DNA from 4 places in the Pseudoalteromonas sp. c7(2019) genome. Region 1 is predicted to be linked to each of the others. Evidence: predicted binding sites of a transcription regulator. Region 1 holds the regulator's gene; each other region holds the start of a gene.
The links. Region 1 encodes LexA, which represses DNA repair genes until DNA is damaged. Its sites were predicted from a motif close to TACTGTATNNNNATACAGTA; they were not measured.

Region 1 (8,033 bases):
AAAAAGTATGATATGGCGCTGGAGAGTCAACTTCCCACTCAAGCCCTTCTGCCCCTTCCCATACTTTTGCAGGCACTTTATCACCGCCACGCGCGCATTTAATTACCACAGCTACAAACAACAATTGCGATAAACCAAAGGCAAATCCACCAATACTTATGATTGCGTTAAAGTCGGCAAATTGAAGTGCATAATCGGGAATTCGACGCGGCATACCGGCAAGCCCTACAAAATGCATAGGAAAAAACAATACGTTCACACTCACCAGCGATAGCCAAAAATGCCATTTAGCTAGCGTGATATTAAACATATTGCCCGTCCACTTGGGCAGCCAGTAATAGGCCCCCGCCATTATCGAAAATACAGCCCCTGTTACTAATACATAATGAAAATGCGCCACTACAAAATAAGTATCGTGGTACTGAAAGTCAGCAGGTGTAATTGCCAGCATCAACCCCGAAAAGCCACCTAAGGTAAACAGCACAATAAACGCAATACTAAAAAGCATTGGCACTTCAAAAGTTATTGAGCCTTTCCACATTGTGGCAACCCAATTAAATACTTTTACTCCTGTAGGTACCGATATAAGCATGGTCGCGTACATAAAAAACAACTCGCCAGCGACCGGCATCCCAGTGGTAAACATATGATGAGCCCATACAATAAAGCTCAATAGTGCTATGGAGGATGTGGCGTATACCATTGAGGCATAGCCAAAAAGTTTTTTACGAGAAAAGGTAGGTACTATTGTAGATATAATGCCAAAGGCAGGAAGAATCATTATGTATACTTCGGGATGACCAAAAAACCAAAAAATGTGTTGGAACATCACCGGGTCGCCACCGCCTGCGGCATCAAAAAAGCTGGTCGCAAAATACTTATCGGTAAGTACCATAGTGACAGCTCCTGCAAGCACTGGCATTACCGCTATTAATAAAAAGGCAGTAATTAACCACGTCCATACAAATAAGGGCAACTTCATCCATGTCATGCCTGGGGCACGTAAGTTCACTATAGTTACAATCACATTGATTGCGCCCATTATTGAGCTAATCCCCATAATATGTACGGCAAATACAAACAATGCAGTATTGTCATTACTGTATGTTGTAGACAGTGGTGCATAAAAAGTCCAGCCAAATGCAGGACCCCCACCAGGCATAAATAACGATGCCAATAGGATTAAAAACGCAAACGGTAAAATCCAAAAGCTCCAGTTATTCATTCTTGGCAATGCCATATCTGGCGCGCCAATCATGAGTGGTATCATCCAGTTAGCAAGGCCTGTAAAGGCCGGCATAACCGCACCAAACACCATAATTAAACCATGCACTGTGGTCATTTGATTAAAAAAGTGAGGATCGACCAACTGTAAACCTGGTTGAAATAATTCAGCTCTGATCACCATGGCCATTCCACCACCAATTAAGAACATGGTCAGCGAAAAAATTAAATATAAACTACCTATATCTTTATGATTAGTTGTGTAAAGCCAGCGTTTAAAACCTTTAGCTGGGTGATGAGCATGATGAGCTTCATTGGCGTTAGGTTGTTCTACTATGCTACTCATTAGTTCGCCTCCACTTTGGCATCAAGTGCAGCCTGTATTTGACTCGGTTGAATAACATCACCCGTATCATTACCCCACACATTACGTTTATAAGTAATAACCGCTGCTAATTGCTTTATAGATAACTGTTTGGCAAATGCTTGCATTGCCGTACCGGGTCGCCCATGGATAACTACATCAATGTGATCTTTTATATCGCCAAGCACTATAGGGCTGCCTTTAAGTGCAGGAAATACACCCGGTAACCCCATGCCAGTAGGCTGATGACATGCAGCACAATTGGCCATATATACTTGTTCGCCTAAAGTCATTAATTCTTCTTTTGGGAGGGTTTTATCAAGTAATGCGGCATCTGCTAATGCTGCTTTTTGTTTAGCTTGCTTTGCATCTGCAAGCCACGTTTTAAAATCAGCCTCAGATTTAGCGACCACCACAACGGGCATAAAGCCATGATCTTTACCACACAACTCAGCACATTGGCCTCGGTAAGTACCTTCTTCGTTTATGTTCGTCCATGTTTCGTTTATAAAGCCGGGATTCGCATCTTTTTTAACTGCAAAATCAGGTACCCACCAAGAGTGAATAACATCGTCAGAAGTCATTAAAAATCGTACTTTTTGATTTATTGGCAGTACGAGAGGTTTATCAACCTCAAGTAAGTAGTTAGGATTTTTATCTGCAAGATTCGCTATTTCATCTTGCGGGGTAGATAAAATAGAGTAGAACTCTACATCTTCACCCATATATTCATAATGCCATTTCCATTGCGAGCCTGTAATTTTAATAGTGAGATCAGCTTTGCTGGCATCTTCCATTGCAATTAGGGTTTTAGTGGCTGGTACTGCCATAGCAATTAAAATAACAAACGGGATTGCAGTCCAAAGTATTTCTACTTTAGTGCTTTCGTGAAATTGGGCAGGTACAGCCCCTTTAGATTTACGGTGATGAATAAGTGCCCAAAACATAATTGCGAACACTATCACCCCAATCACACAACATATTATAAATATGGTCATGTGCAGCTGATATACATTATTGCTTATATCGGTTACGCCTTTGCGCATATTGTATTGGCTGTTAGCCAAAACTGGGTGCGAAAAAACACATAATATAAGCCACAAGGTAGAGGTCAGTTTACCCATGTGACGGCTCCTTTGATGCTATTGCGAATGCAAAGCGAAGAGGCATACGGCTTAAACGCCAATTCGTTATTTTTATTTTTTTAGTCAATCTCATTTAATATTGATTGGTTTTGCTGCGCCAACAACGGGTTTGTGTATATTGTGTGTTCTCAAAACTAAAAAGCTGTGAGTTATTATTAGCTCAGCACATTAATAATTAGCTAAAAAATGAACAACAAGCAAGTTTTAGTATAAAAAACAATCAGGTGATATTGAGTAATTAATAAAAAATCAGTAACCAACTAGGTAACAGTAAGTTCAAAAGATGAGCAAAACAAAGGGGTTTAACGTATTCGGAGGGGGAAAATATAAGTGCAAAAAAGTTTACAGCTTAAATTGTCAGTGAGCTATTTATGCCCTATTTTTAGTGCGAATTTAAAACAAAAAATGCGTACTAATTAGTACGCATTTATAAAACTGCTTGTTTAAAAGCTATTTTTAAAGTCACATCCAATCAGCGTTTCTTATAACGCCAACGGCTAAGCCTTCAATATTAAAAGACTCATTCTCAAGATCTACTTCAATAGATTCAAAATCGTCGTTTTCAGCATGAAGTAATACTTTACGACCCGCTTTCTCAAGACGTTTTACAGTTACGTCTTCATCTAGGCGGGCAACAATAACTTGCCCGTTTTCAGCGGTTTGAGTACGATGTACAGCAAGTAAATCACCATCCATAATACCAATATCTTTCATGCTCATACCGTTAACGCGTAGTAAAAAATCTGCAGCCGGTTTAAACATTAATGGATCGATTTTGCAGTGACTTTCAACGTGCTCTTGCGCCAAAATAGGTGAACCAGCAGCAACACGCCCTATAAGCGGTAAACCTAATTGTTCTGGCTCTTCTTCTTCAATTAACTGAATACCACGGCTTGCACCTGGTTTCATTTTAATTGCGCCTTTTTTAGCAAGTGCTTTTAAATGTTCTTCAGCAGCATTGGCACTTTTAAAACCTAATGTTTGCGCTATTTCAGCACGTGTAGGAGGCATACCAGTGTCTTTAATAAAAACTTTAATTAGTTCGAGTATTTGAGCTTGGCGGTTCGTTAATGGTCGCATACAACTGGTTTTCCATACAGTACATTTAACTGTAAGTATATACAGTTAAATAAAAATCGCAAATTTAAATTAAGCCTTAAAATAGCCAAAGTAATTTCACTTGTGTACATTTTAGGGATATAACTAAAGCTAGATTTATAAATGATTAAAAAAGCAAAGGAGTCATTATGAGTATTTGGTACCAGCCCATCACTTTAGAGCTGTGCAAGCAGTTAGAACAAGGCATTGATGGCCAAGGAACATTAATGAAAACCATGGGAATAGAAGTCACTGAAATTGGTGATGATTACTTAGTAGCCACTATGCCGGCAATTCCTGAGCATCATAATCCAATGGGAATGGTTCACGGCGGTGCTAACGTTGTACTTGCCGAAACAGTTGCCAGCTATGCAGCTAACTTTGTTGTCGATTTTACAAAATTTTACTGCGTGGGGCAGGAAATTAGCGCAAGTCATTTAAAAGCATCTCGCAACGGCACTTTAACAGCAACGGCAAGAGCGTTTCATATTGGCAAACGTAGTTCAGTGTGGGAAATAAAAATTACAAATAGCCGCAATGAGCTGTGCTGCGTATCAAAAATGACCGCAGCAGTCGTAGAGCGAAGATAGTTACTTTTCGATTGGGTAAATTGTAATTTCCATACCCGCACCAATCGCAGATATACGTAGTAATGTATCTGCATCTAAGGCTTGATTAAAGCACTTAGGTGAAGTGCCTGATTCAAAACCAATATCAAACGTTCTACGTGAACAGCTTAACCATTGTTTTAGCGCGTTACGCGAACACGATTCAATAAGCTCACATATATGGTTTATTGCTTTGTCAGGCGTGTTTACTACACCTGTTGCTTCAATACGCGCTAATTGACGGTATTCGTCTTTGTCATAATGTAAAATCGTCGCGACTTTTTTCAAGTCTGCCACTAGCAAACTAATATCTTGCTTTGATTCAAGCTCAAGATCTACATTTAAAAATTGAATTTCCGACATCGTTTCGTATTTATCCTCTAATAATTTCATTGCAAACTTTAACGCAGTTTTACCGTTATACCAAATCAACTATGCTCTATTAACAACTTTATATAGATATTTCGCAGCTTTTAAGTATTTTTTAGCGTTTAAAGCTAGCTGGATATCAAACACTCAGCTCAATTAAACAAATAAGTCATGTTAGCAATTTAAGTGTAATCTTTTTTATTTTTAAATGATTACAGTAAGCTATAGTTTAAACTGCGACAAAATGTCGCAGTAACTAATCCCATTAATGTAATAAACTAGCCTCTAAAAATAATAAGACTAAAACATGAATAAAAAAATATTTAAGTATGCTCGCAAGTTACATAAATGGCTCGGTTATTTGCTCGCATTACAAATTTTAGCTTGGCTATTAGGTGGTTTAGTCATGAGCGCTATCCCTCTTGATAAAGTTCATGGGGAGCATCTTGCAACACGTACTCTTAATAACCCATTTACGCAGGCTGATTATGTTGCCTCCCTTGACGATATTGCATCTCAGGTGGTTAATCCAACACAAATAATTTTTGAGAACTTTTTAACCACACCTATAATTACAGTAATAAATAAAGATGAACAGCAAAGCTTTAACGGTATAACAGGCCGGCCTTTTGAGCCGCCAACTAAAATACAAATTACCGCAAATGCTAAAGCACACTTACTTATTGATGCTCAAGTGACAAGCGCTGTACTGCTAAAGCAAGGTATGCGAGAAGTTGGATATAAAACCAATGTTTGGCAGGTACAATTTGACGACACATTTAACACAACACTGTACTTGTCAGAAAATAACGGCAGAGTTGTCACCGTTCGCAGCACACTATGGCGAATTTTCGACTTTTTTTGGATGTTACATATTATGGATTACGATGAGCGAGAGGATTTTAATAATCCGCTGCTTATTAGTTTTGCAGCAACCAGCGTACTTTTTTGCCTAAGTGGAATATTACTACTTATGCAAAACATACGACTAAAACGATTTATCCGAATTAAAAGTAAGAATAAATCAAAGTAGTCATATTGGTTTTTAAGAACTAGCGCACTCTCACCAAAGAGTAAATAAGCCCTAGGAAGTACCCAAGGGCAGATTTTATTCCAAGTGTTTAAATCGACTCAAATGTCGCTTTAACATTTCGTTTTCGAAAATCAACTCATCACGCTCATCCAGCAATTGTAAAACTAAAGCTATTGCCGACCAATCTAACGAAAAGTCATGTTGAATACGGGCCGCTTTTTTAACTAAGGTCACTGCAGATACCGTAAATTGCCACTGCGTAACATGCTTCCCCTCAATTGGAACCGCAATATTGTGCTCAACTAGCTCATATAAAATTGCTTCGCTAATATCACTACTCAAACATAGCTCTTTGCTAGTAAGTAAATCATCTTTTTGTGTCACGATAATTTGCATTATGGCTTGCTCCAGTTATTACGGGGATCAAAGTGAGCTTTTTCGGCTAATTCTTCCCAAAGTTTTTTACTGGTATCATCAACAGATGTTGGATTAACAATTTTAAGCACAGCAAATAAATCACCTTTGGCTTTTTTACTCATTAATCCCTTACCTTTAATACGCAAGCGTTGACCAGACTGACTATTAGATGGAATAGTTAATTGGATTTTGCCTGCCAACGTAGGTAAATTTATTTTTGTACCAAGAGCCGCTTCCCATGGTGCAAGAGGGACGACTATATTTAGGTTATGACCTTCAACATCAAATAATGGGTGGGGCACTAAACTAATTTGTAAGTACAAGTCGCCATTTTGCCCGTTCGCTGACCCTAATCCGCCTTGCCCTTTTAGTCGAATTCGTTCGCCATTTACTGAACCTGCGGGAATTTTCACTTTAAGTGATTTTTTAATTTCAGAGACACGACCACTACTATCTCGCTGCGGTAACATAAACTCAACAGGCTTAACGGTATCAACTAAAGTCTCTTCAAGAAAAATCGGGAACTCTATTTCCACATCTTGTCCTTTTTGCGCGCGAGCGGCGTTACTTCTGCTCTGCCCGGAACGATTGAATCCACCGGCGCCGCCAAACATTGAATTAACAAAATCAGAAAACTCTTGATCGGTTTGAGGATCGCTTTGCTGATAATTACTTTGCGATGAGGCATTGTTACCACCATAATTACCTTGCTGTTGACGAGCACGATTTTGTTGATGACGACGTAACTCGTCGTATTTAGTGCGTTCTTCTTTGTTATGAATGACTTCGTAAGCTTCTGCTATTTCTTTAAACTTATCTTCTGCTTGAGGCTCTTTGCTTACATCTGGGTGATATTTTCTGGCTAATTTTTTATAAGCTACTTTAACCGCTTTATCGTCTGCATCAGGCGATATTCCGAGCACTGCATAATAATCAACAAATTTCATTTGCAATCCAAATCCCCATATTGAGTAAGCTTTAAGCATACTCCTTAACGTATAATCTTGTGTGGTTAAAATACGATAAATAGTAAGAAATAAATGAATAGTGAAAATAACTTTGAATAAAAAATTAATCGGACACTTCTTAGTAATATAAGTGCAGGCCTTAAGTTAACTTTATCTTTTATCTTCAAGGCTTTAAACTGCCTGTTCCTGTAGTTCACATTTGTGATGGATATGACTCGATTTATTCTGGCCTTACTGGCTTGTTGTGTGTGCGTTTCGGTATCAGCCGAACAATTTACCCATTTTTCAACGGCTAAAAGACATTTAATTAAAACCCTCCCTGACAACGCCAAAAGTATTTACTGCGGTTGTGATATTAAAAAAGAAGGCAAAAAACTCATTCCTGATCCTTCTAACTGTGGTTACATTCCTCGAAATACACTTACCCGCTCAGGCAAAGTAAATGTACGAGCACTACGTATTGAATGGGAACACATTGTTCCGGCGTGGGAATTTGGTCATCAGCTACAATGTTGGCAAGATGGCGGACGTAAAAACTGCCGTAAAGTAAGTGCTAAATTTAGAAAAATGGAAGCCGATATAAATAACTTAGCGCCAGCTATTGGCGAAATTAATGCCGATCGCTCTAATTATCGTTTTGGCATGCTTAGCGAAAACGCCACACAATATGGTCGTTGCGAAGTAAAAGTAAACTTTAAGCAACGTGTAGTTGAACCGCCTGTCTATGCACGTAAACGTATAGCCGACACTTACGCTTACATGCAAAAAACATACGGTTTAAAAATCTCTGATAAACAGCAAAAGTTA
Region 2 (8,033 bases), on a different contig from region 1:
ATTATTAAAAACGCAGTATTTAAATGACTATTTTTTCGACTCATAAAAACTACCGCCTTTTGCATTCGAATGCAACAACGATTAATGCAACTTTTACATGTAACTAACAGGTGTTATAAAAACAAAAGCTTAAAACCCACTCAAGCAGCTAATAGTAAACAAATTTAATTTTTATGGCGGATTTAAAATTACTGGTTTGATCAGTTTAATGCGAGGGATTTAAACAAAGAAAAGGAATGAAATTCGAATAGAGCATATAATTTAGACTTCGAAGTCTAAATTATATTAAAGACCCACTTTAAGTGGCAGCACATAATTAATTTTCAATTAAGTGCTGATTATTCATGGCATAACTATTTAGTGGCTTTTAGTTAACCTGAAGATCTATTCACTACTTTGGGATTGCTGAATAAGTAACAATAACTCAGCAGTAGCCGTTGCATCAGCAAGTGCGCGGTGATGGCTGGTTAAATTTAAATTAAAATGCGATGAGAGATTACCAAGCGAATACGACTTTAAGCCTTTAAACGCTTTGCGCGATTCAACCACGGTGCACATTTTTGGCATTTTAAAAAAGTGCCCTGCCATCTCGCATTCTTTTTTAATAAAACCGTAGTCAAAATTAACGTTATGGGCTACAAAAATACTGCCTGCGAGTTTATCTAATAGCGGCTTGGCTATATCGGCAAATACAGGCGCGTTATAAACCATGCCGTCGCTAATACCAGTTAGTGACGTTATAAATCCAGGTATATGGCGCTCGGGGTTAACTAAGCTTGTCCAAGTATCAATTACTTTACCGTGCTGTACTTTTACAAGGCCAATTTCGGTAATACGGTTACCGCCTTTTAAGCCGCCCGTGGTTTCTATATCGACCACACTGTAAATACGGTTAGGATCTACAAACCATTTAACCGCAGCAATGTGTACTGTAAAGCCCACATTTTTTAAATTATCAATGGTGGTTAGTTGGTTGCGTCTAAGCTTATCGCCCGGGGCTTTTACCTCTTCAAAATGTACTTGTCCATTATTAATTACCATTAAGTCGGGGTAGCCGTCTTTTAGCTGTAAGTAATGTTTGCTCATGGCTGTTAAGTGCGCAATTAGCGCCTTAATAGGGCTGTTTAAAATAAGCGCCTCTAGTGGCTCTAATAAATTGCTGCGCCATCTAAACAAACCGTTAGGTTGATCAAAGTATTGCGCTGCATGTTTGCATACTAAATTAAGTAATGCTTGCGGCGTTTGACACTGTGCTAAGCGCTCATTTATCTGTGTTTGCTGCGCTTCATAAAAATTACCAAGCCTTAATACTTGCGGATAAATATCAAACTCATTGCATGGCGGATAAGGCGACTCCACAAATAACTCATGCCAAAATACTAAACCAAACAAACTTTGCCAAAGCGTGTTTTCGGTATTAAATACAGCCATACCTTGGCGAGTATAATAATCGTTTACGCCCTGCTCTACTTCACCTCGGTACAGTTCATCTATTTCTAGCACGCACTGAGTGTTGGCAAGCATTGCACTTAAACGCGAACGTGTTTTTTTATTAAACTTACGCATTAAAAAATCGTCAGCAAAATAAAGTAAATCATCAGTAAGCGGATTTTCGATAATGGCTTCTAACCGTGCTTTTACCCACTCTTTATTATCAAGCCTGTATTGCTCTCTTATTTGAATTTCTTGTGCTTCGCTATCATCCACGCACCCTTCAAGTAAGCTAAAAGCAAGTTCGCTATCAACTGTTTTTAGCTGCCTATAAAGCCTAACTAATAATTTGTTTTTTAACGCAACAGCAATGGCACCGTGCGCAGCTTGCACTAAAACCTTTGGCGCTAAAGCAACGTAATCGCTCTCATCGGTTATATTTTTAAATGCTAACCGGTAACGGTTTAATAAATAGTTTGATTGCGCTTCATCAAGTGTTTCAAAGCGCGACAAGCTCTCGCTGTGCCCTTCGCGCGTAGCGGTTAAACCTAAATCTCGCATTACAAAACGGTTTTGATGATTCACATCACCACGGCTTAGTTTACCTGCAAATAAAAACTCAAAATACTCGTAGTAATCACTGCGGTTGTTAATTACATACTGGCTATTAAGTGGCGCAAGCTCTTGTGGGCAGTCTTTAAAAAACTCCCGCGCAATATCCACCAGCGCGCCTTTAGCTGCGCTCTTTTTAAAGCTTATTTGCTCACTGTAATTACTTAGCAACTCAACCAAAGAAGGTTTGGTTAAGTGCGCTAAAAGCGGCGAATAATGCTGCTCGTTTGGCTCAAATAAAATATCGGCTTTTTTAAGCGTATAAATAGCCTGATGCGGCGATGTTATTTCTTCATAATTGAGCGATTGCGCCTGAACCAAATAAGGCTTTCGCGAGTATACCCGCGCTAACATGCACTGGCTTTGCTCATCTAGCTTGTTAATTTTACTAATAAATTCACTATGTTTAGGCTCAAGTAAATGCATACATTTACTTGTTACAAACTCAATAAGCTCTCTAAAATGCGCTAAATAGTATTTTGCTGGTAATTCTTTTTTCATAATATCGCCATAACTGTATATAAAAACAGTATCTAGTATTTGCGCTTATTATTCAATCTTAAACTTGTAATCAGTAATGGTTATAGTTGCCATATATAAATAATGTAGAGTCGATAAGCACTAAATGTAAAAAGCGACATATTACAAGCCATACAATACAAACAAACCATTGCCATACATTGCAAAGGCGGCGCTGGCCGCACAGAATTGGTAGCTGCACTTATTTTAAATTCGACAGGTTACACAAAAGAAGAGGTATACAACCTAGTACAAGGCATTCGCCCTAAAGCACTCACTATAGAATTACAAAAAGAGTACTTTGATAACTTTGAGGTGTAAGACAGAGGTTGGGGAAGATTTAGCACTATAAATAGTGCTAATAATTCTATTTATAGCCTGTAATGAATTAGCACTGATAAGATTGATCACTTGTTATGCAACTCATTTAAACTTTGCCAAGAAATCATTTTTAATACATGCCTTAATACAGAAACTACTATAATTGTTAAAACGCATTAATTGCCAGATGACACCTTGTCCAAAGTCCAAATAAACTGGTTTTGTTGCTTTAAACCAAACATATCTAGGCCTTTTCCACTCAAAGAGGAAGTGTCCTACATGCGTGGATTTAATTATTCCATCTATTTTATCTGAGCTATGTATTTCTACTAACTCATTCGGACCTCGATACTCAGAAATAAAAGAATAAACGAAATGAGTTTTATGATTACTTGAATGAATAGATATATCTTCCATTGATTCATGCAGAGGATCAGGAAGCATCGCACGTAATTTTATGTTTTTCGCTAGATTACGACCATTAATTACCCAAATCATATCCCCGTAGAAATCCTCTCTTGATTTCAACTCAGCTTCAGACATTGGGGAGTTTTGAAATTCAATTACAATATTCTGCTCATTAACAACATCTGCAATATGCTTTTCACCACTTTTATCAAAGTATACTATTTCTTGATTACGATCTTCCCAATGATTTTTCCAATCTCGATGCCATTGGGATTCATTATCCCACCAAGGATCACAACTACATTTTACCTTGTGCGCCCAATGCCATCTAATTTTTGAACCACACTTTGCTACGGTTGGACTACCACAATATATACAAACTCCTTTCATCTTGGGCAGAGGAGCTTGCTTAAATCCGTCAACTAATGAAAATTTCATAAGTACATAACACTCGGTTGTATAATGCCTCAATCAGCCGCTGCTGGATTGGCTTGTTATATTTATTTACCCAATTCAGGAGCGGGTAAAGTTTTTGTAATACTTTTATTTAGCGAATGATTGTCAAATGCTATAGAAACCATTGAAAGCTTCGCCACCAATTTTTTCCCCTTAAATAGAGCTAAATCCGTTCCTAATTCTGCACCGTCAAGATCGGAGAGTGGAAAAGTTTTGTCAATTTTTTTCCAGCCAGATAATCCTTTAAGTAGGATTACTTCACTGTCTATTTTGATTTCGTATTGCCGAAAGCTGAGTACCATCCACCAAGCAAAAATAGATGTTGTAACCAAAGCGAGAATTAACGCCAAAAGTTGTTCATTTGGCGATAACGAAGTATTACTCTCGCTAAGGAATAAAAGAGCGCCAGCATATATTGCAAAGAATCCGATACAGTTAAATAATAGTAAAAAAATTGATTTAAAAATGATTTGAAAAACTGAGCTACGAATTACAGACATGGTATCTCTATAAATATGACAATTTAATCTACGACATTTGACGCTTTATAAACCGACAAATGTCCCTATTTTATAATCTATTAACCTTAACCACCAAATAACCACATGTAAACAATTACTAAACCTCATATCAGTTTATGTAATTGCAAAAACATACCAAAATGGTAGAGAACAGTGATATTGCTCCAACAGGCACTTTCCATAAAGTGCATATTATTCTTTGAAATTTAGTTTTTGTTATTAAAAGGCGCTACTTAATTTCAAAGTATTGAATCTAACGCCTTTAGCTAATACCTTTAAATTGAAACCTTTAAAAACAACTTAATTTATACTTGCCAATCCCTTTATACCCGCACAAGCATATTCAACCATAACGCTTTACGATATTATGCTCTTTTATATTTAATTTAACTTTCAGGGCATATAATGACAACGCACACACCGCCTTCCAACACAGCTGAACACACCTCTCTTTTTTACGTAATATTTATATCGGCCGTGGCTGCTATTGGTGGCTTTTTATTTGGTTTTGACTCGGGCGTTATTAACGGCACGGTATCGGCACTCGGTAATGCGTTTAATTCAAGTAGTGTGGCTACGGGCTTTAATGTTGCCTCTGTGTTACTTGGCTGTGCCTTAGGTGCACTTGCTGCGGGGCCGCTGGCAGATAAGTTTGGCCGCCGTGCAATTATGATCATCACCGCGATTATTTTTGCCATTAGTGCCTTTGGGTCGGGCATTAGCGAAAGCTCTGCGGAGTTTATTTTTTACCGCTTATTTGGTGGTTTAGGTATTGGTGCTGCATCGGTATTGGCGCCAGCTTACATTGCTGAAGTTGCACCACCCGCTCTTCGTGGTCGTTTAGCGACACTACAACAACTCGCTATTGTACTGGGTTTGTTTGCGGCATTTTTAAGTAACTATTTAATTGCTGATGCAGCAGGTAGTGCGCAAAATATTTTAATGCTTGATATAGCCGCTTGGCGCTGGATGTTTTGGGCTGAGCTTGTGCCTGCAGTATTGTTTTTAGTCGGTGTTTTGTTTATTCCGGAGTCGCCTCGTTATTTAGTGGCGCAAGGTAAAGTGGATGATGCAAAATCGGTATTTAGCAAAATATCGAACGACAATGCCGATGCGCAAATAAGCGATGTTAAACGCTCATTGCATAGCGACACAAAGCCAAGTATTCGCGACTTATTTATTGATAACAGTAAAAAAGTACACCCAATTGTTTGGGTGGGTGTGGCACTGAGTGTATTTCAGCAATTTGTGGGTATTAATGTGGTGTTTTATTACGGCTCTGAGCTTTGGCAAGCCGCTGGGTTTGATGAGTCGCAATCGCTATTTATAAATGTGCTCGCAGGTACTACTAATATTGTATCGACCTTTATTGCCATTGCCCTAGTTGACAAAATTGGCCGTAAACCACTGCTATTAGTAGGCAGTATTGGTATGTTTATCAGCTTAAGCGCGCTTACTTATATATTTGGCAGTGCAGGCCTTGATGAAGCAGGCAAACTTGCCCTTAGCGATAACATGGGTACGTTTGCGCTTATTATGGCTAACTTATTTGTGGTATTTTTTGGCTTAAGTTGGGGCCCAATTGTATGGGTATTATTGGGCGAAATGTTTAATAACCGTATTCGTGGTGCAGCCCTTGCTGTTGCGGCTAGCGCACAATGGATTGCTAACTTTGCAATCACTATGACCTTCCCTATTATGCTGGCTAACATTGGACTTGCAGGCGCTTATGGCTTTTATGCGTTATCGGCACTTATAAGCATATTTTTTGTTGTTAAATACATTAAAGAAACCCGCGGTAAAACGCTCGAATCTATGTGATTTTTAAAAGCGGTGATATTAATCGCCGCTTTGCTTTTACATACAATAGCGCCATTTAATAATGGCGATTTAAATAACCTAAACGTTAAATAATAAATCTACTTTATGCAGCTATTAATACGCAAACGCCCTTTTGCCAGCAAACTTTTAATACCAAAGTGTATAGCTAACGGTTGCATACTTAAATATCATTATAGCTCAATACGTTAGTGAATCTTTTAACTTAAGCTAAGGCTGAATAGCAATCTACGCTCATTTATTTTAACTTTATAACCATTGCCGTATTACCTTTTATTATAACTAATCTATTTAAATTCCTTTTTAGAATATCAAAAATTAGCTATTGTCCGCCCATTCCAACTTTATGTATTTACTAAAATGAAAAAACAGTTAATTTCAGGCTTAGCTTTAACGTGCGCGTTAGGTTCGTTCAGTACATTTGCTACTAATGGTTATTTTACTCACGGCTATGGCATGACCCACAAAGGCATGGCTGGCGCAGGTGTAGCGCTGTCAGAAGAGTTAATGTCTGGCGCTAATAATCCAGCAACCTTTTTACCTAACGGAACAGAGCTATCTCTGGGCTTAGAGCTTTTTTCACCTGAACGAAAATATACTGCATCAAAAGTAGATACTTTTTACCCTGGCGCATTTTATCTTGAAGCAAAAACACAAAAAAGCGACAACACCGTATTTGCAATTCCAGAGTTTGCTATTGGCCATCAATTAAATGAAAAAGTAAATATTGGTTTATTAGTGTATGGCAACGGCGGTATGAATACCGAGTACGGCGCAGAATCCTCTACTGAGGGGACTTTTTACGCTGGTACGGCAGGCGTTGATTTAAAACAACTCTTTATTAGCCCAACAGTAAGCTATAAGTTGAATGAACAAACACGCCTTGGTGTATCCCCTATTTACGTGGTGCAACAGTTTGAAGCACAAGGGCTTGAAAACTTTGCTCCTTTTTCGCAATCGCCAGAAGCGCTTACAAATAATGGCACCGATACAAGCACAGGCTTAGGTATTCAACTAGGTATTAGCCAAGATATAAATTCGTCATTAAGCTGGGGGGCAAGTTACCGCTCATCTGTGTCTATGCAAGAGTTTGATAGCTATAAAGGTTTGTTTGCAGAGCAAGGCGGATTTGATCTGCCAAGTTCGTTTCAACTTGGTGCAGCTTATAAGCTTACCCCAGCTAATCAGGTTGTATTTGATTGGCAAAAAATAAATTACAGCGAAGTAAAAAGTATTGCAAATCCAATCAGTAACTTGATGTCAGCACCTTTAGGGGTTGATACAGGCGCTGGGTTTGGCTGGAACGATATGACTATTTATAAGCTTGGCTATCAGTGGCAACGTACATCGCAACAAAAAATTCGTTTTGGGGTATCTTATACCGAGCAACCTATTCCTTCATCAAACGTTTTGCTTAATATTTTAGCCCCAGGCGTTCAAGAGTGGCATTTTACTACTGGCTTTAGCCATTCTTTTACCAACAAGGTACAATTAAACGCTATGGCTTTTTATTCGCCAGCAAAAAAAGTAACGGGTGCTAACTACTTAGCACCTAATCAACAATTATCAATCGAAATGAAACAAACCGGTTTAGGCGTTTCTATTGTTTGGGAAATTTAAAAATGATAACAGAATTCACTCCAGTATCGGCTGCAATAGGCGGTGCATTAATAGGAATAGCGTGTACGTTATTACTGGTTTTATACGGAAAAATTGCGGGTATATCAGGCATTGTTAAGTCTGTATTCGCTAAAGCAAATTCAGACTCTCGTTGGCAGTTATACTTTATTTTAGGGTTATTGTTGGCAGGAGTCGCTGTAAGGGTATTTGCGCCTTCTTTATTAGAAGGCGAATTGCAATTGTCGCCTTGGCTTATTGTTGTTGCAGGACTTTTAGTTGGCGCTGGTACAACTTTAGCTAATGGGT
Region 3 (8,033 bases), on a different contig from region 1:
GTGAGCGGTCAAATACAGTGGTATTGTTTAGATTATTGGGAGCAGCAATTAAGCTTGCCTATAATGGAGCTTAAACGAGAGTCTCAGCATTTAATTAAAATGCGCGAAGACGTACCTCATTTTTTAACTGAGCTTAAAAAAGCAGGCAAAGAGTTAATTTTACTTACCAACGCCCACCCTGAGAGTGTCATGCTTAAATTTGAGCATACAGCGATTGATAACTACCTAGATGGCGTAGTGTCGACTCATGAATATGGAGTAAGTAAAGAGCAACAAAGTTTGTGGCACCAAGTACAAAAAGACTTAGGATTTAATAAGCAGCGCACTTTGTTTGTAGATGACAGTGTGCCGGTTTTGAATGCCGCACGAGAATACGGCATTGAGCACTTACTTGCAGTTGCTAACCCAGATAGCCAACAACCACATAACGAAATAGCCGATTACCTAAGTGTTACCGACTATCGTAAGATTATCTAACTCAACTTACGTGACTTAAATTTTTGGGTAACGCGCTTCTAGCCCTTGATATACTAACTTTGCAAAATCTGCATGTTCTGTATCAAGGCTTTTAACTACTTCAACTAAATGCTCGTTATCTTCTTGCCCATTCCATTCTTTAATATAGCTACCATCTTTGTAACCGTGATCTTGGCGGAAAAAGTTTAACGTATTTTTACCTACGTAGCCGCGATATAAATCATCAATATCCATACCCATTTGCGCCATACAGCCGGCAAAGGCACCTGCATTAAACGTTTTATCTGCAACTGCAGAAGCCGCTAATATCTCTAGTGTTTGTTTAAAGTCATCAGCTTGTTGAGCATTACTAAGCTCAGTTTCAAGTTGCTTTGCTAAGTCTTCGTAGCTAGTTTCGCCGTCAATTCTAAGCGATAGACCAAAATGAAAAATATCAACCAACTCTAAAATAACTTGTTCAGTATCTGGTGTTTGTTTTTTCCACCATTTCCAACCATGATGATCCAACATTTCAGCACACTCAACCCAAATAGCGCGGTACCATTCAAACCCTTGAGTAAACCATTGCTCATGTACTTTAGTATTCATGGCGTTTTGCATTTCTAGCATCACTACTAGCTTGTTTAAATTGGCAGACATATCAGTTCCTGTCGTTTTGATTGGCGTAATGTTCGTTGGTGTAATAATACAGATAAAATGCTGATTGTGCATTGCTGTATATTTTTATTAGTGTGCTAGTTATGTTTATCGTGACGTCGTAAACTCATGCCATGAATCAATTAAATCAATGAAATCTTCAAAGCCACAACCACTACTTAAGCCATTTTCTTCAAGCGCTAAATCGTCATCTTGATACGCTATTAGGTCTTCGCTGTCTTGATGAAGCGCATGGGCTTCAAATAATGCTTCGTCTTTCGTTAATATTAAATCTATTTCTTGGCCTTTTAGCGTTAGCGGCTCATAGCTTGAACTCACCGATGCAATAAGCGCTTGCACCATGGCTACTTTGTCTTTGCCTATTTCTTCGTTTAGCCAGCGACCAATAATAGCGTGTTCACTGCTTATTTTAATACGTAGCCCACTAATAGGGTCGCGAATAAATTGATATTCCATAGGGTTTGCCTGTAAATCTTTAATTGCGTAATTATATACGTAAACGCCCGTAAACCACAGGACATATAAAGTAAAATAGCGCCACATGGGCGCTATTTTACTCAACTTGAAAACCGTTAACTTCGCGATCTATAACGCGCTGCGTCAATAATCGACCATAAGTAAATAATAGGCACAAGTACAAAGCCTACAAGCACATAAATTAGTGCGTAACTTATTATAATAGCGAGTGCAAAAAATATAGCCGCTAAAATACGCCCTTGCACTAACTGCCCTAAACCAGGAAAAAATATATTACATAATGCTGCGATTACGTTACCGCCAGAACCTTGATCTGCCATACTAACCTCTGTATTTATTTGATTTTATAATTATTTACTTACACACTCTATGCCAATTTATTAAAGCTTACAAATCAAATAGTTAAATTAGTCTAGATTTAGAGAGTTAGTAAATTTTGCTAACTTTAGGTCAAATTAGCAATTTTTGTTATGTGTTTGCACTTTTCTATTCGCTCAATTAATTAGCAAGTTACTCGTTTTGAACACTATTTTATAAATAGCTGTTTATAAAAACAGTATTTTATTTAGCCTAACAAAAACACCTGTTATACTGGCCACAATATTGATTAAAAAGGCGTAACGATGGACGTTTCACAATTACTCGATGGCTTAAATGACAAACAACGCGATGCCGTTGCAGCCCCACTACAAAACATGCTGGTATTAGCAGGTGCTGGGTCTGGTAAAACACGAGTGTTAGTTCATCGTATTGCGTGGCTTATGCAAGTTGAGCAAGCCTCCGCTTACAGTATTTTTGCAGTTACTTTTACTAATAAAGCCGCTAAAGAAATGCGTGGCCGCGTTGAAGAAACACTAAAAGCGCCTGTAGGTGGTATGTGGATTGGTACTTTCCATGGTTTATCGCATCGTATTTTACGTGCTCATCACCGTGAAGCTAATTTACCAGAAGCCTTTCAAATTTTAGACTCTGACGATCAGCTTCGGATGATCAAGCGCTTATTAAAATCGATGAATATTGATGATAAAAAATGGCCCGCTAAGCAATTTGGCTGGTACATAAGCGCCAAAAAAGATGAAGCACTTCGCCCTAAAGATATTCAAGCATACGATATTAATGAGCAAATGATGCTGCGTGTTTATGCCGCCTATCAAGAGGCCTGTGATAGAGCGGGCCTAGTTGATTTTGCTGAAATATTACTACGCAGCTACGAAGTGTTAAAAAATAACCCTACGTTACTGCGTCATTATCAGCAACGCTTTGCGCATATGCTCGTAGACGAGTTCCAAGATACAAATACCATTCAATATGCTTGGTTAAAATTACTTGCTGGCGATACTAACAGCATTATGATTGTAGGCGACGATGACCAAAGCATTTATGGTTGGCGTGGTGCTAGAATCGAAAACATTAAACGTTTTTTAACTGACTTTAGCGCAGAAACCATTCGTCTTGAACAAAACTACCGCTCAACAGCGACTATTTTGAAAGCGTCTAACGCATTAATTCAAAATAACTCAGAACGTATGGGTAAAAGCTTGTGGACCGACGGTAACGACGGCGAGCCAATCTCTATTTATGCAGCATTTAATGAGTTAGACGAAGCACGCTTTGTAAGTAGCAAACTACGAAGCTGGTTAAATGCAGGTAATGCCCTACAAGATGCCGCAATTTTATACCGTAGTAACGCGCAATCTCGTGTACTCGAGGAGGCCATGCTGCAAGAAGGCTTAAAATACCGTATTTATGGTGGTATGCGATTCTTCGAACGACAAGAAATTAAAGATGCGTTGTCGTACTTACGTCTAGTGGGTAATCGTCAAGACGATGCCGCGTTTGAACGTGTAATTAATACGCCAGCACGCGGTATTGGTGATAAAACATTGAGCCATATACGTGATTGTGCACGAGCAGAATCATTACCGCTTTGGTATGCCGCAAAAGCAATTGTAGAACAACAGCATTTATCTGGTCGTGCTTCTGGTGCAGTAAGTAAGTTTGTAGAACTAGTTGAACAAATAGAAGATAAAATTAGCGATCTAACTTTGCATGAGCAAGCCAAGTACACAATTCAAACCTCAGGCTTGATGGCAATGTACCAAGCTGAAAAAGGTGAAAAAGGCCGTGCTCGCGTAGAAAACTTAGAAGAACTAATTAGCGCATGTGACCAGTACGAACTTCCTGAAGACGAAGAATACAGCTCGCCTTTACAAGGCTTTTTAGCACATACATCACTTGAGTCAGGTGAAGGGCAGGCAGAAGAACACGAAGACGCTGTTCAAATGATGACACTTCACTCAGCTAAAGGCTTAGAGTTTCCGTTAGTGTTTATGGTGGGCGTAGAAGAAGGCATGTTCCCTTCTCAGCAAAGTAACGAAGAGTCGGGTCGCTTAGAAGAAGAGCGCCGCCTTTGTTATGTAGGCATGACACGAGCAATGGATAAGTTATACATTAGCCATGCTGAGAGTCGCCGCTTATACGGGCAAGAAAAATACCATAGCCCATCACGCTTTTTACGCGAAATACCTGAGGACTGCGTAGAAGAAATCCGTATTAAAACACAGGTTTCTCGCCCGCCTGCCGCCGGGCGTTTTAGCGCATCAGTTAGTCATGCCGCATTTGAAGACAGTGGCTTTAACTTAGGACAACGAGTTTTGCATGCTAAGTTTGGTGTTGGTACCGTACTTAATTACGAAGGCAGTGGCGCGCAATCTCGCGTACAAGTTAACTTTGACGACCTTGGCAGTAAATGGTTAGTAACGGCCTATGCACGATTACAAGCTGTATAAAGCTCACCTAAATGAGTTAGAACAACAACTAGCTGGCGCGTATCATCGTCAGCTAGTGTTGATTACGGGCAGCCCTGCTTGGTGTTATGAATTACTTAACTCATTAATAGATGAAAACAATACACTTGTTGTATCAAAGCAGTGCGCGATTAAAAATTCGTACTGGCCTACTCGCACTCACCAAATTTTAGGGCAAGAATTTGCTCATGCTGTTTACAATGGTTTTAGTGGTTTACACCCTGATAAACTTGCAGCACTTACCGGCACCGTTAAAGCAGGCGGTATACTGTTTTTATTACTGCCCGAATTAAATGATTTAGCCTCTTGGCAAGACCCCTCATTAAGTACAGTGCAATCACACGGTCAGAGTATTGACTACAGTTTATTTAATCAACGTTTCGCGGCTATTATTAAGCAATTACCCGCTTTTCATTTTAGTGAAAAAAATGGCTGTATTAGTAATCTCGTCAGCTCTGTTACGGATAATAAAATTGATTATCTACCACAGCAAAACTGCGTTGAACAAATAGTAAAAGTAGCTAATGGCCGTGCCAACAGACCTTTACTCATTAATGCCGATAGAGGTAGAGGCAAGTCGGCAGCACTTGGCTTAGCTGCCGCAAAATTGACTGATAAAAAAGTAATTATTTGCAGCACTCAGTTTAAAGCGACCCATAGTAGCTTTAAACATTTAGCCAACGAGCTGAGCCTTCAATACAACGCTGAACATAAACAGCTCGCCAACTTGCACTACGTTGCACCTGACGCGTTATTAAATGCATTACCTGAATGCGATTTATTACTCATTGATGAAGCTGCCGCGATCCCTGTACCGTTATTGCTAAAAATGCTAGCTCATTACCCTCGTATAGTCTTTGCAAGTACACTGGTTGGGTATGAGGGCAATGGTAGGGGTTATACCATTCGCTTTAGTAACTATATAAAAGCGCACTATAAAGCCTCTAAAGTTGTAACGCTTGATGAGCCACTGCGTTTTGCTAAACACGATCCCCTCGAGAAGCACATTCGCACCTTGCTTGCACTCGATGCACAATACAAAGAGTTAAGTAGTGAGCAATTAGAGCAGCCAGTTCATAGCGAAATAACTCAGCAATCCCTTGTAAACAATGAGCCTTTACTGCAACAAGTTATTGCCCTGCTTGCATTGGCTCACTATCAAAGTAGTGTAAACGATTTACGCCAACTACTAGACGCACCATCGCAACGAATATTCATCAGCAAAATTAACAATCAATTAGTTGGTGTATGTTTAATCGCAATAGAAGGTGGTTTAAGTGAAGAACTTGCTCTACAGGTTATAAGCGGAGAGCGCCGCCCACAGGGTCATTTAATGGCTCAAACCCTCTCACAACTTAGTTTTAATAATGACTACTTAACACAGTTGAGCGCTCGCGTTGTACGAATAGCGATTGATCCGAGTTCTCACAATATGGGTTTTGGTAAAAAGCTACTTAGCTATTGCGAGTCGCAAGTAAAAAGCCAATGTAGTTGGTTTGGTGCAAGCTTTGGCGCAACAGCGCAGCTACTTAACTTTTGGCAAAAACAAGGGTTTGATACCGTAAAACTGGGATATCAACGCGATAAAAGCACAGCTGAACATTCAGCGCTTGTGGTTAAATGCTTAAGCAACAAAAGTGCAATTATCCAACCTTTGAAAAAGCAGTTTAAAAACGACTTTTTTTATGCTCTTTTAACACATTTTAAAACACTAGATTGGCAACTTGTAAGTATTTTAATTGTAGGATTTAGCGATGAGTTAGTAAGCCCCGAGACTCGCGAACGATTAGCCTTGCTCGTAAACAGTAACTTCACTCAATTTAATATCTCTGCGACTCTCTGGCAGGTAGTGAATCAGTCTCCTTCTTGTATGTCTCAATTAACAGAGTCTGATAAACAACTTTTAATAAAGTTAGTGCTGCAAAATGAATGTAATGAAAAAGTGATTCAACACTTAGGTTTATTAGGAAAAAAGCAGCTTGAGAATCAATTTAAACGTGCCATAAAAAACCTCACTAGTGCCATCTAATAACTCCTAGTTACCTATCTCTATTAAATCTTACCCTTCTTTAAGCTATTTATTTAATTTGTTCTATCCTTAAAGCATTAACAGGTAAATTAAGATAAAGGCATGGAATTAATAAACTTTAAAGTGGGCTGCAAAACAATTTCACTTAAAATACTCGATATTTTATTAACAGAGCGCTTTGACAATAATCTAACAACTTTACCCAACAATAATAAAAGCTTTATTGGTGTTAAAGATTATATGGATATACCAACGCCTGTGTTTGATTTAGGTATTATTTTAAATAATATCTCAACCGAACAAAGTAATGCGCATGTACTAAAACAACTAAGAACATGGCAAGAAAAACTATTAAACTGGTTCAATACCCTTCAAAGTACCTTGCTAAATAGCTCGGCTTCTATTTCAAGCAATGATGCAGAACTACAAGATTTTGTTCTGTTTTACAAAGAGTTCAACACCGATAATGAAGACTTAAAACTAACAATGTCTCGACTTAACGAACCTTTCCAATCATTGCTAGAAACGGTAAAAGAAGCTATATCAGCTCATAATCAAAGCGATTATAAACAAGTATCAGCTCTGCTCAAAAAAATTAAGCGTAGTAACCTAATTCAGCTAGAGCGTTTATTCGAATCAGCTAAAGAGCAAATAACCTTAGACTATAAACCTATTATTGTTTTTACCACTAAAGACGGCTTAAACCCACACGTAGGGTTATTGGTAGATAAAGTCGAAGATAATATCGACTATAAAAAAGAAGACATTAAACCACTAGATAAGCTCACTGAGGTTGGTTTTGATCTAGACCCACAAACTAAAAATATGATGCGAGGATTAATCAAGCTTTCACAAAAGCACAGTGTATTAATTGATCCAAGCGTAATATTTAAACCAACACAACTAGAAGAATCTGAAAGTGAAGAAACTCAAGCTTACGGACTATTTTAAATAGTCTTTAGATTTGGTTATAAACTTTAGCACTGAAGTAAGGAGCTATTCTACTCGACTTGTACATTTAGATAAATTGGAGAGAAATCGAGTGCGTAATGTTAGTTACTCATATTTCACTTTTCTGCAAACGTAAAAAAGCCCGAATCGTTAGATCCGGGCTCGCTACAATGTGAAGTCGGTGCGCTACGCAGTAGAATGTCATAGTGCCCACAGCAGTAGAAAGTCACGTAGCAAATGCTACTTTATTGGCCGACTGAGATATTGAGGGTTTTGTTGTGATTTTAACGTCAGGAGTCGCGACGCTTGCCCGACCTGCGTGCTAGGTGTTGATGTGAGTGTATGTTAATTGCGCGCATTTTACTTTTCTGCAGACGTAAAAAAGCCCGAATCGTTAGATTCGGGCTTTCTACAATTTGAAGCCTGGTAATGTCCTACTTTCACATAGCAAATGCTACACTATCATCGGCGCTGTTTCGTTTCACTACTGAGTTCGGCATGGGATCAGGTGGGTCCAAAACGCTATTGTCACCAAGCAAATTAGGGCGTTAATTCGTATCACTACGCACTAACTGAATTTGGAAAATATCTGATAATATTTTTTAAGTCTTTCAGTAAATATCTACTTTAGTCAT
Region 4 (8,033 bases), on a different contig from region 1:
ATAAAGGCATTCATAATACCCCACACTGTACCAAACAAACCGATGTACGGACTAATAGAACCTACCGTTGCTAAAAACGATAAGCTAGATTCAATTTTTTCAATTTCACGAGAAAGCGCAACACGCATAGAACGATGCGTCCCTTCCATAACAATACTCGCACTTTGAAATGTATTCTTTTTATGACGAGCAAACTCTTTAAAGCCTGAAGTAAATAAGGCTTCAATACCTTGAGACTGACCGCTGCGTGACGATATTTCGTTATACAATTTACTTAGATCAATACCAGACCAAAACTTTTGCTCAAATTTCTTAGCATTTGATAGTGCATCTGATATTGCTTTTTTACGCTGAAATATAATTGTCCACGACATTACAGACATGGCAACTAGCCCTAACATCACTAACTGAACAAGCAAGCTTGCTTCTAAAATTAGGTCTAAAAAATTAAGCCCTGATCCCACGTTAAACTCCTAAGTAATTTCAAAATACGGCAAATTGGTTAATTTGTGTAAATATGACCGTTTATACGGTCAAAAGTTGCATCTAGTGTATCTAGTCCATTTCAAGCTGACAACGGTATTGCTATGAATAGGCAACAAAAAACGTTAAAAAACAGCTTTAGTTGGCATTTCCCTTTGCCTCAGTATTTTATTTAATCTTTTAAATAAACTCGCTAATTATAAATATGCGTAAATATATAAGTAAAACGTCATAAAATGCGCCGTTTATTCAAAATAAGAGCATAAACACTCAAAACCTATAAGCCTTACCTTCACGTAACAGTAAAACTAATACCGAGCCACATCAAAAGAAATTACTTAAGCTAGAAATTTCATTAACTTATAAATTTAACGATTAATTAACGCGCAAGATTCAAACAACAATAAAATTCACCGAATTAGTTTTTCTAATCTGAAAATACAAATTTTCTAGTTTGAACAAAAAGATGATCTTACGTATTATTCTCCCATACCGAACTAGCGCACCGAATGAGATAGTTTCATTAAGCCAAGTTCTTAGTAATAGGATATTTTATCGTATTACATTGTTTTACTCTTTCTGGATAAAACCAAATTCAGTAAAACGTAGTTCCCTGGATTACTTCCTTCAACTTGTTGTTTGCCCGCATTTTTTGCGGGCTTTTTTTTGCCTGCAATTTGGTGCGCTACATATTTTATACCAACCTGCATAAATCTTTGATCAATTTAACGAATTAAATTGCACTATAACGTCGTTAAAAATTTTTTATTTAGAACAACTAGATACAAAAACTTTTGCCTAGTTCTAGCGTAATTTTCTTAACGTTAAGTAGACCCCATATATAAGCAGATTGGTATTATTTATAAACTAATAATGGCCCTACCTATTTTACAATAAGTAATTCGGTTACTAGTTTGAATGGTACGCAGGATAGCTTCGCGAGTCTTAACGCCCTGTGAATTAACAGTTAACTATAAAGCGTATAAGTATTTTGAAATAACATTTGCAACAGTGTGCTGAGGTTTTGGGTAAAATACCAACCGTATAAATATTTGAAAGAAAGGGATACTAAGTCAATTACCTGCTGCGCAATAAACCACAGCAAGTAATGTATATGATGAGGCTAGTCTTTTTTAGGAAGTAAACCAAAGTGATGATATGCACTGTCAGACACTATTCGACCACGCGGAGTACGCTGAATAAATCCTTGCTGAATTAAAAACGGCTCTATTACATCTTCTATTGTTTCACGCTCTTCACCAATAGCTGCAGCTACATTGTCGAGCCCTACTGGGCCGCCCATGAATTTTTCAATTATGGCGAGTAAATATTTGCGATCCATATAATCAAAACCACTTTTATCTACGTCAATCATATCAAGCGCTTGCTTAGCTACTTCGGCATTTACTGTACCGTCAGATTTTACCTGTGTGTAATCGCGTACACGGCGTAATAAACGGTTTGCAATACGTGGTGTACCACGTGAACGTTGTGCAATTTCGGTTGCGCCATCATCACACATTTCTAAACCAAGATAATGTGCAGAGCGTCCTACTATGTGCGACAAATCTTCTACAGAATAAAACTCTAATCGCTGCACAATACCAAAACGATCACGCAGTGGCGATGTTAGCGAGCCTGCTCGCGTAGTGGCACCAATAAGTGTAAATGCAGGTAAGTCTAATTTAATAGAACGCGCAGCTGGGCCTTCACCAATCATTATATCAAGCTGGTAGTCTTCCATTGCTGGATACAGTATTTCTTCAACTTGCGGGCTTAGCCTGTGTATTTCATCAATAAACAGTACATCGCCTTCTTCTAAATTAGTAAGTAACGCAGCTAAATCGCCTGCTTTTTCAAGTACAGGGCCGGATGTTGTTTTAATACTTACGTGTAATTCGTTGGCTACAATATTTGCAAGCGTGGTTTTACCAAGCCCTGGTGGGCCAAATATTAATAAATGATCGAGCGCTTCACCACGGGTTCGGGCAGCTTCAATAAAAATTTCCATTTGCTGCTTAACATGAGGCTGGCCTCTGTAGTCGGCTAAAAGTTTTGGTCTTATTGCACGATCTATAGAGTCTTCATTTGTTTTTTCAGTCGCATCAATTAAGCGATCCGCTTCAATCATGGGTTACTCACAACATTGATTTTAAAGATTCTCTAATAAGAACCTCAGTAGACATATCGGGTTTGCTTATCGATTTTACTGCTTTTTGAGCTTGTGGCAATTTATAACCTAATGCAAGCAGTGCCGATACGGCATCATCGGCTGCGTTATTAGCGATTGTCGCATCGCTCATTGGCTCTATTACTGCGCTGTCGCTAAATGGCGTAAATAAATCATTACCCCAATCTTTTAATCTGTCTTTCATTTCGAGTACTAAACGCTCGGCTGTTTTTTTACCTACACCCGGTAATTTAACTAGCGACGTTGAGTCTTCGTTATTTACACAGCTTACAAATTGCTTTGCCGACATGCCCGATAAAATAGCTAAGCCAAGTTTTGGACCAACGCCATTTGCTTTTAATAGCTCTCTAAACAAGGCGCGTTCAACTTTATTATTAAAACCAAATAATAATTGAGCATCTTCACGCACTACAAAGTGGGTGTAAACAATCGCGTTTTCACCAATTTTTGGTAAATCGTAAAAACAGGTCATTGGCATTTGTACTTCGTAACCGACACCACTTACTTCGAGTAATATTTCTGGTGGCTGTTTTTCGACTAAAATACCATTTAAGCGGCCTATCATAGTTATTTCCTTAAACGTCCTCTAACGGTTTTGCTTGCGCTACCCGCTAGTTTAATTAAATTTTGTTCTGAGTGAGCGTGGCAAATCGCAATAGCAAGTGCATCAGCTGCATCGGCCTGTGGCGTACCGGGTAGTTTTAAAATATTTTTTACCATGTGCTGCACTTGTGTTTTATCAGCGCCACCGTTACCTACTACTGCTTGCTTAATTTGCCTAGCTGAGTATTCAAATACGGGTAAGTCGGCCATTGCAGCGCCAACAATCGCGGCGCCTCTAGCTTGGCCTAGTTTTAAAGCTGAATCGGGGTTATGCGCCATAAATACTTTTTCAATGGCAAAGGTTTCTGGTGAAAACTGCTCAATAAGCTGTGTAATGCCTTGATAGATCATTTTAAGCCTAACCGGAAAAGGATGATCGGCTAACTTAATACAACCACTGCCTAAGTATGTAAATTTAGAACCTTGGTGGGCAACAACGCCATATCCGGTCAAACGTGAACCAGGATCGATCCCTAAAATAATGGCCAAACAGTACTCCATTGTTATTATTTTTAAATTACGCTAATAATGCCAGAGCACTGTATAAATTACCAGTACAAAGAAAAACAAAAATGCCCACGTGTTAGGTGGGCATTTGAAGGAGCATGTTAGTTTAAGCTTACCCTAGGGCACGCACTAATCCTTGGGTATTTTGTTTAAGTGTTCGGGCAATCATTAAATAGCCTAAACCAGCCACAAATACACCGCCAGCTACCGGACCAATAACCCATATATGCGGATGTAACTTACCTGCTAAATCAAACATTTGTTGCTGCACAATTAAAAGCGCTATATCACTAAAAAATGCGGCAACTAAGCCAGCTAAACCGCCGAGTAATAAAAACTCGTACAAGGTCGCATTTTTAATTAATCGGCTTTTAGCGCCAAGTGTTCGCAGTATTACAATTTCTTGCATACGCTCACCTAAACTAGCTTGCACTTGCGATATAAGTACAAGCGCGCCACACAGCACAACAATTGCAAGTACAAAGCCAATGGCGAGTGATACTTGCGAAATAGTTGTTTGTATTTGCTTAACAAAGTTATCAATATCAATCGCTGTAATAGTAGGGTAAGTACGCAATAACTGGCTAAAATCACGCTTTTGATCTGGGTTTATACGTACCGACGAAATATACGTTGCCGGAAAATCTGCAAGTACATCTGGGCTTAAAATAATAAAAAAGTTAGGTTTAAGCGTGGCCCAATTAACTTTGCGCACACTGGTAATTTTAGCGTCGAATGACTGCGAACCAATTAAAAATGTAAGCGTATCGCCCATCTCAACATCTAAACGCTCAAGCATCGACTCCTCTACTGAGGCTTCAGCCATCGCATTTTCACCAAACCACGTGCCTTGTGTTACTTCATTCTGGTCAGGCACATCTTTAAGCCATGTAAGGTTTAGCTCACGGCCAATACCTGCACGTGCTTCTTCGTCTTTTTTCTCGTTGTCTTGCAGCGATACAGAACGTGCTACCAACTCGCCGTTTACCGCATTTACACGCCCACGAATAGTGGGATAAAACTCTGATACCTGAATATCTTTTTGTGCTAAATACTCATTAATTGGCTCAAGCTCATTTTGCGTAATATTAACTAAAAACGCATTAGGCGCATCGGCAGGAAGTTGCGACTGCCAATCAGATATCATGTCGTTTTTAAGTACCACTAAAAACAGCAGTAATTTAATCGCTAATGAAAAACTAATTAACTGTACCGCGTTCACATTTGCACGCTTTTGAATAGATGCAATTGCAAGCGACCAACTGTTACCTGGCTTAAGCCCTAATTTTCGACCGCCACCAAATATTAATTTAGATATCAAAAACAACACACCAATTAGCGCAAGCGTTGAGGCAAACAAAATAAGCGTTATTTTTATGTTGTTACTAAATAACCACATTAATAAAAACACAGTTAGCGCACTCATGCCTAAATGCACACGACTTACTGCCAACTTGTCACCTAAGTTACGGCGCAGCACTCTAAGCGGTGGAATATCAAATAAATCAAATAACGGTTTAATAGAAAACATAACAGCACAAATTACGCCAGTGCTTATAGCCACCAGCCAAGGTTTAAAGCCACCTAAAGGTAGCTCTGTGCCCATACTTTTTGATAAGTAACTTGTTGCTATTTCTTGCAAGCCATAACCAATTAACAGCCCAATACTTACCGCCATTGCACATACAAGCAATAAATGGAGCATGTATATTTTGCGGATCATTGAACGGCTACCGCCTAGCGTTTTCATCATCGCTACTGGGTCGTATTGTCGTTCACAATAACGTTTTGCTGAAACGGCTATAGCCACTGCGGCTAAAATAATACCTAATAGGCCGGCAAGTAATAAAAAGCTCTCTGCACGGTTTAAACTATTTGAAATAGGTGATTGACGGTCTTTAACGCCGTACCATTGTTGGTTTTCTTTCATTTGTGGTTTAAGCCACTCGTAAAAGCTATTTATATCGGCCTCACTACCTGCATAAAGTTGGCGATAATAAACACGACTACCTGGCTGCACAACTTCGGTTTTTGCCACATCGTCAATATTAATAAGCACGCGGCGGCTGCTCGAAAATACATTAAATGGCGCATCGGGCTCTTCTACAATCACTTTTGAAACATTAAATAATGCAGCGCCAAGCTCTACTTGCGCGCCTATATCAATATTTAAACTGTAAAATACTGATTCACTTAGCCACACATTACCAGGCGTTGGTCCGCTATTAGCAACCTTAGTTTCACCTGTTAAGGTATCTTTAACTTTTAACTGCCCTTTTAACGGGTACGCATTAGATGCCGCTTTTACTGAGCTAAACTGCATTTCATCATCGGCAAACAACATAGTGTCGAAGTACACCATTTGCGCCGTTTTTAAATTTTGGCTCTGTGCTTTAGTAATAAAAGCAGTGTCGAGAACATGATCGCTTGCAAGTACACGGTCTGCTGCAATAAAAGCACTGCTTTTTTGCGCAATACTTTGCCCTATTCGCTCAGTAACCATAGACAGTGTAAGCACGGTTAAAACAGCAAGAGCGATAGCTGCGCTTATAACTGTTAACTCACCACGGCGAAATTCTCGCGAAAACAACTTAAGCGCTAACTTAACCCACATTAGCAACGTCCTCTACTTGGCTTTTTACCAGTAAACCCGCTTCTATTTGAATAATGTGCTCACATTTTTGTGCAAGCCCTTCATCGTGAGTAACCAAAATAAGCGTAGTGCCGTGTTGCGTGTTTAAATCAAATAATAACGACTCAATCATTTTACCGTTTTTGCTGTCTAAGTTAGCCGAAGGCTCATCAGCAAACAGTATTTTAGGTGTACCAATAAATGCTCGCGCAATAGCAACACGTTGCTGTTCACCGCCAGAGAGTTGCGACGGGTAATGATCAATTCGATGGCTCAAGCCTACTTTTTCAAGCAAAGCAATTGCTTGCTCTTTTGCATCACTTTCGCCAGCAAGTTCTGCTGGTAGCATAACGTTTTCTAGTGCAGTTAAGCTTTGTACTAACATGAACGATTGAAACACAAATCCAATTTTAGCCGCGCGCAGTGCAGCACGCTCTTCTTCATCTAAATTGTGTAATGGCTCGCCATCTAAAAATATTTCGCCGCTGCTTGCGGTATCCAGCCCTGCTAATAAACTGAGTAACGTTGATTTACCAGAGCCCGACGTGCCAACAATAGCAACAGACTCGCCATGCTTGACATTAAAGCTGATGTCGCTGAGGATGGGCAGCTCACCTTCAAAGGTAGAGACTACTTTAGACAAACCATTAACCTGAATTATATTTAATTGAGAAAGCGCTGACATATGACTCATTCAATCCTTCGTTTAGTATTCATTTTATTTTTAGTTATCAAACCGCTGAGCGCAGCAGCCGACAACACGATTTTAATACTCGGTGACAGTTTAAGCGCAGCCTACGGACTTCAACAAGAAGAAGGCTGGGTAAAATTGTTACAAGATAAATACGATGACGAACAAGCCGACATTGAACTTATCAACGCCAGTATTAGTGGCGAAACATCTGGTGGAGCCCTACGCCGTTTAGATGCATTGCTTGAGCAATACGAACCCACTCATGTACTTATTGAGCTAGGTGCTAATGACGGTTTACGTGGTTTTCCAGTCAAAAAAATGCAAACTAACTTAACGTCTCTTATTCAAAAAAGCCAAGCAGCTAATGCGATGACCGCCTTAATGGAGATTTACATTCCCCCTAATTACGGTCCGCGTTACAGCAAAATGTTTACAGACACTTTCTCGCGCGTTAGCGAAGAAACAAATGCGCATTTAATGAACTTTTTTATGCTCGATGTTGCTGGTCAACCTGAGCTAATGCAAAACGATAGTTTACACCCTAACAAAAAAGCTCAGCCATTAATACGCGATGAGATGTATGACTCGATCAAAAAGTGGTTAAATAAAGACTAGCTAATTAATACACCGCAAGAGTGCCTTTTTAGGTCTCTTGCGTAATAAACACCCAAACAAACAATCGCTTATTGATTTTTAAAAAAATACACGTACTATTGCATAAAAATCGGTATGTGGCGCAGCTTGGTAGCGCACTGTCATGGGGTGGCAGGGGTCGAGAGTTCGAATCTCTCCATACCGACCATTTAATTCCTCTTTATTTCAACTCGTTATAAATTAAACTCTCTTCTTTATCGCACAATTAAATTAGTATTTTTAAATATATGTCGCACATTTATCGCACGATACTTGCCTTAAATTATTTT

Region 2: GQR38_RS11715 (exonuclease domain-containing protein) is a predicted target of LexA. The motif match lies at 2,556-2,575, and genes of this name have one in related genera.
Region 3: uvrD (DNA helicase II) is a predicted target of LexA. The motif match lies at 2,151-2,170, and genes of this name have one in related genera.
Region 4: ruvC (crossover junction endodeoxyribonuclease RuvC) is a predicted target of LexA. The motif match lies at 3,815-3,834, and genes of this name have one in related genera.

What each region holds. Positions count from the first base shown of each region.
Region 1 covers NZ_WTKS01000018.1:71,366-79,398, forward strand. The annotation lists gene ctaD (cytochrome c oxidase subunit I) at 1-1,570, opposite strand, end outside; gene coxB (cytochrome c oxidase subunit II) at 1,570-2,712, opposite strand; gene lexA (transcriptional repressor LexA) at 3,196-3,813, opposite strand; gene GQR38_RS17510 (PaaI family thioesterase) at 3,981-4,421, shown strand; gene GQR38_RS17515 (hypothetical protein) at 4,422-4,802, opposite strand; gene GQR38_RS17520 (hypothetical protein) at 5,116-5,841, shown strand; gene GQR38_RS17525 (chaperone modulator CbpM) at 5,917-6,237, opposite strand; gene GQR38_RS17530 (DnaJ C-terminal domain-containing protein) at 6,237-7,205, opposite strand; gene GQR38_RS17535 (endonuclease) at 7,437-8,033, shown strand, end outside.
Region 2 covers NZ_WTKS01000009.1:89,282-97,314, reverse strand. The annotation lists gene GQR38_RS11715 (exonuclease domain-containing protein) at 385-2,544, opposite strand; partial or broken gene GQR38_RS11710 (protein phosphatase) at 2,674-2,883, shown strand; gene GQR38_RS11705 (competence protein CoiA family protein) at 2,986-3,729, opposite strand; gene GQR38_RS11700 (hypothetical protein) at 3,792-4,247, opposite strand; gene GQR38_RS11695 (sugar porter family MFS transporter) at 4,674-6,089, shown strand; gene GQR38_RS11690 (outer membrane protein transport protein) at 6,468-7,727, shown strand; gene GQR38_RS11685 (YeeE/YedE thiosulfate transporter family protein) at 7,730-8,033, shown strand, end outside.
Region 3 covers NZ_WTKS01000030.1:2,080-10,112, forward strand. The annotation lists gene yrfG (GMP/IMP nucleotidase) at 1-477, shown strand, start outside; gene GQR38_RS19720 (dUTP diphosphatase) at 493-1,116, opposite strand; gene GQR38_RS19725 (YacL family protein) at 1,222-1,590, opposite strand; gene GQR38_RS19730 (hypothetical protein) at 1,707-1,931, opposite strand; gene uvrD (DNA helicase II) at 2,235-4,400, shown strand; gene GQR38_RS19740 (GNAT family N-acetyltransferase) at 4,378-6,447, shown strand; gene GQR38_RS19745 (chemotaxis protein) at 6,550-7,398, shown strand; rRNA gene rrf (5S ribosomal RNA) at 7,820-7,934, opposite strand.
Region 4 covers NZ_WTKS01000001.1:55,800-63,832, reverse strand. The annotation lists gene tolQ (protein TolQ) at 1-464, opposite strand, end outside; gene ruvB (Holliday junction branch migration DNA helicase RuvB) at 1,607-2,614, opposite strand; gene ruvA (Holliday junction branch migration protein RuvA) at 2,622-3,239, opposite strand; gene ruvC (crossover junction endodeoxyribonuclease RuvC) at 3,242-3,766, opposite strand; gene GQR38_RS00270 (FtsX-like permease family protein) at 3,897-6,398, opposite strand; gene GQR38_RS00265 (ABC transporter ATP-binding protein) at 6,388-7,101, opposite strand; gene GQR38_RS00260 (arylesterase) at 7,102-7,725, shown strand; tRNA gene GQR38_RS00255 (tRNA-Pro) at 7,836-7,912, shown strand.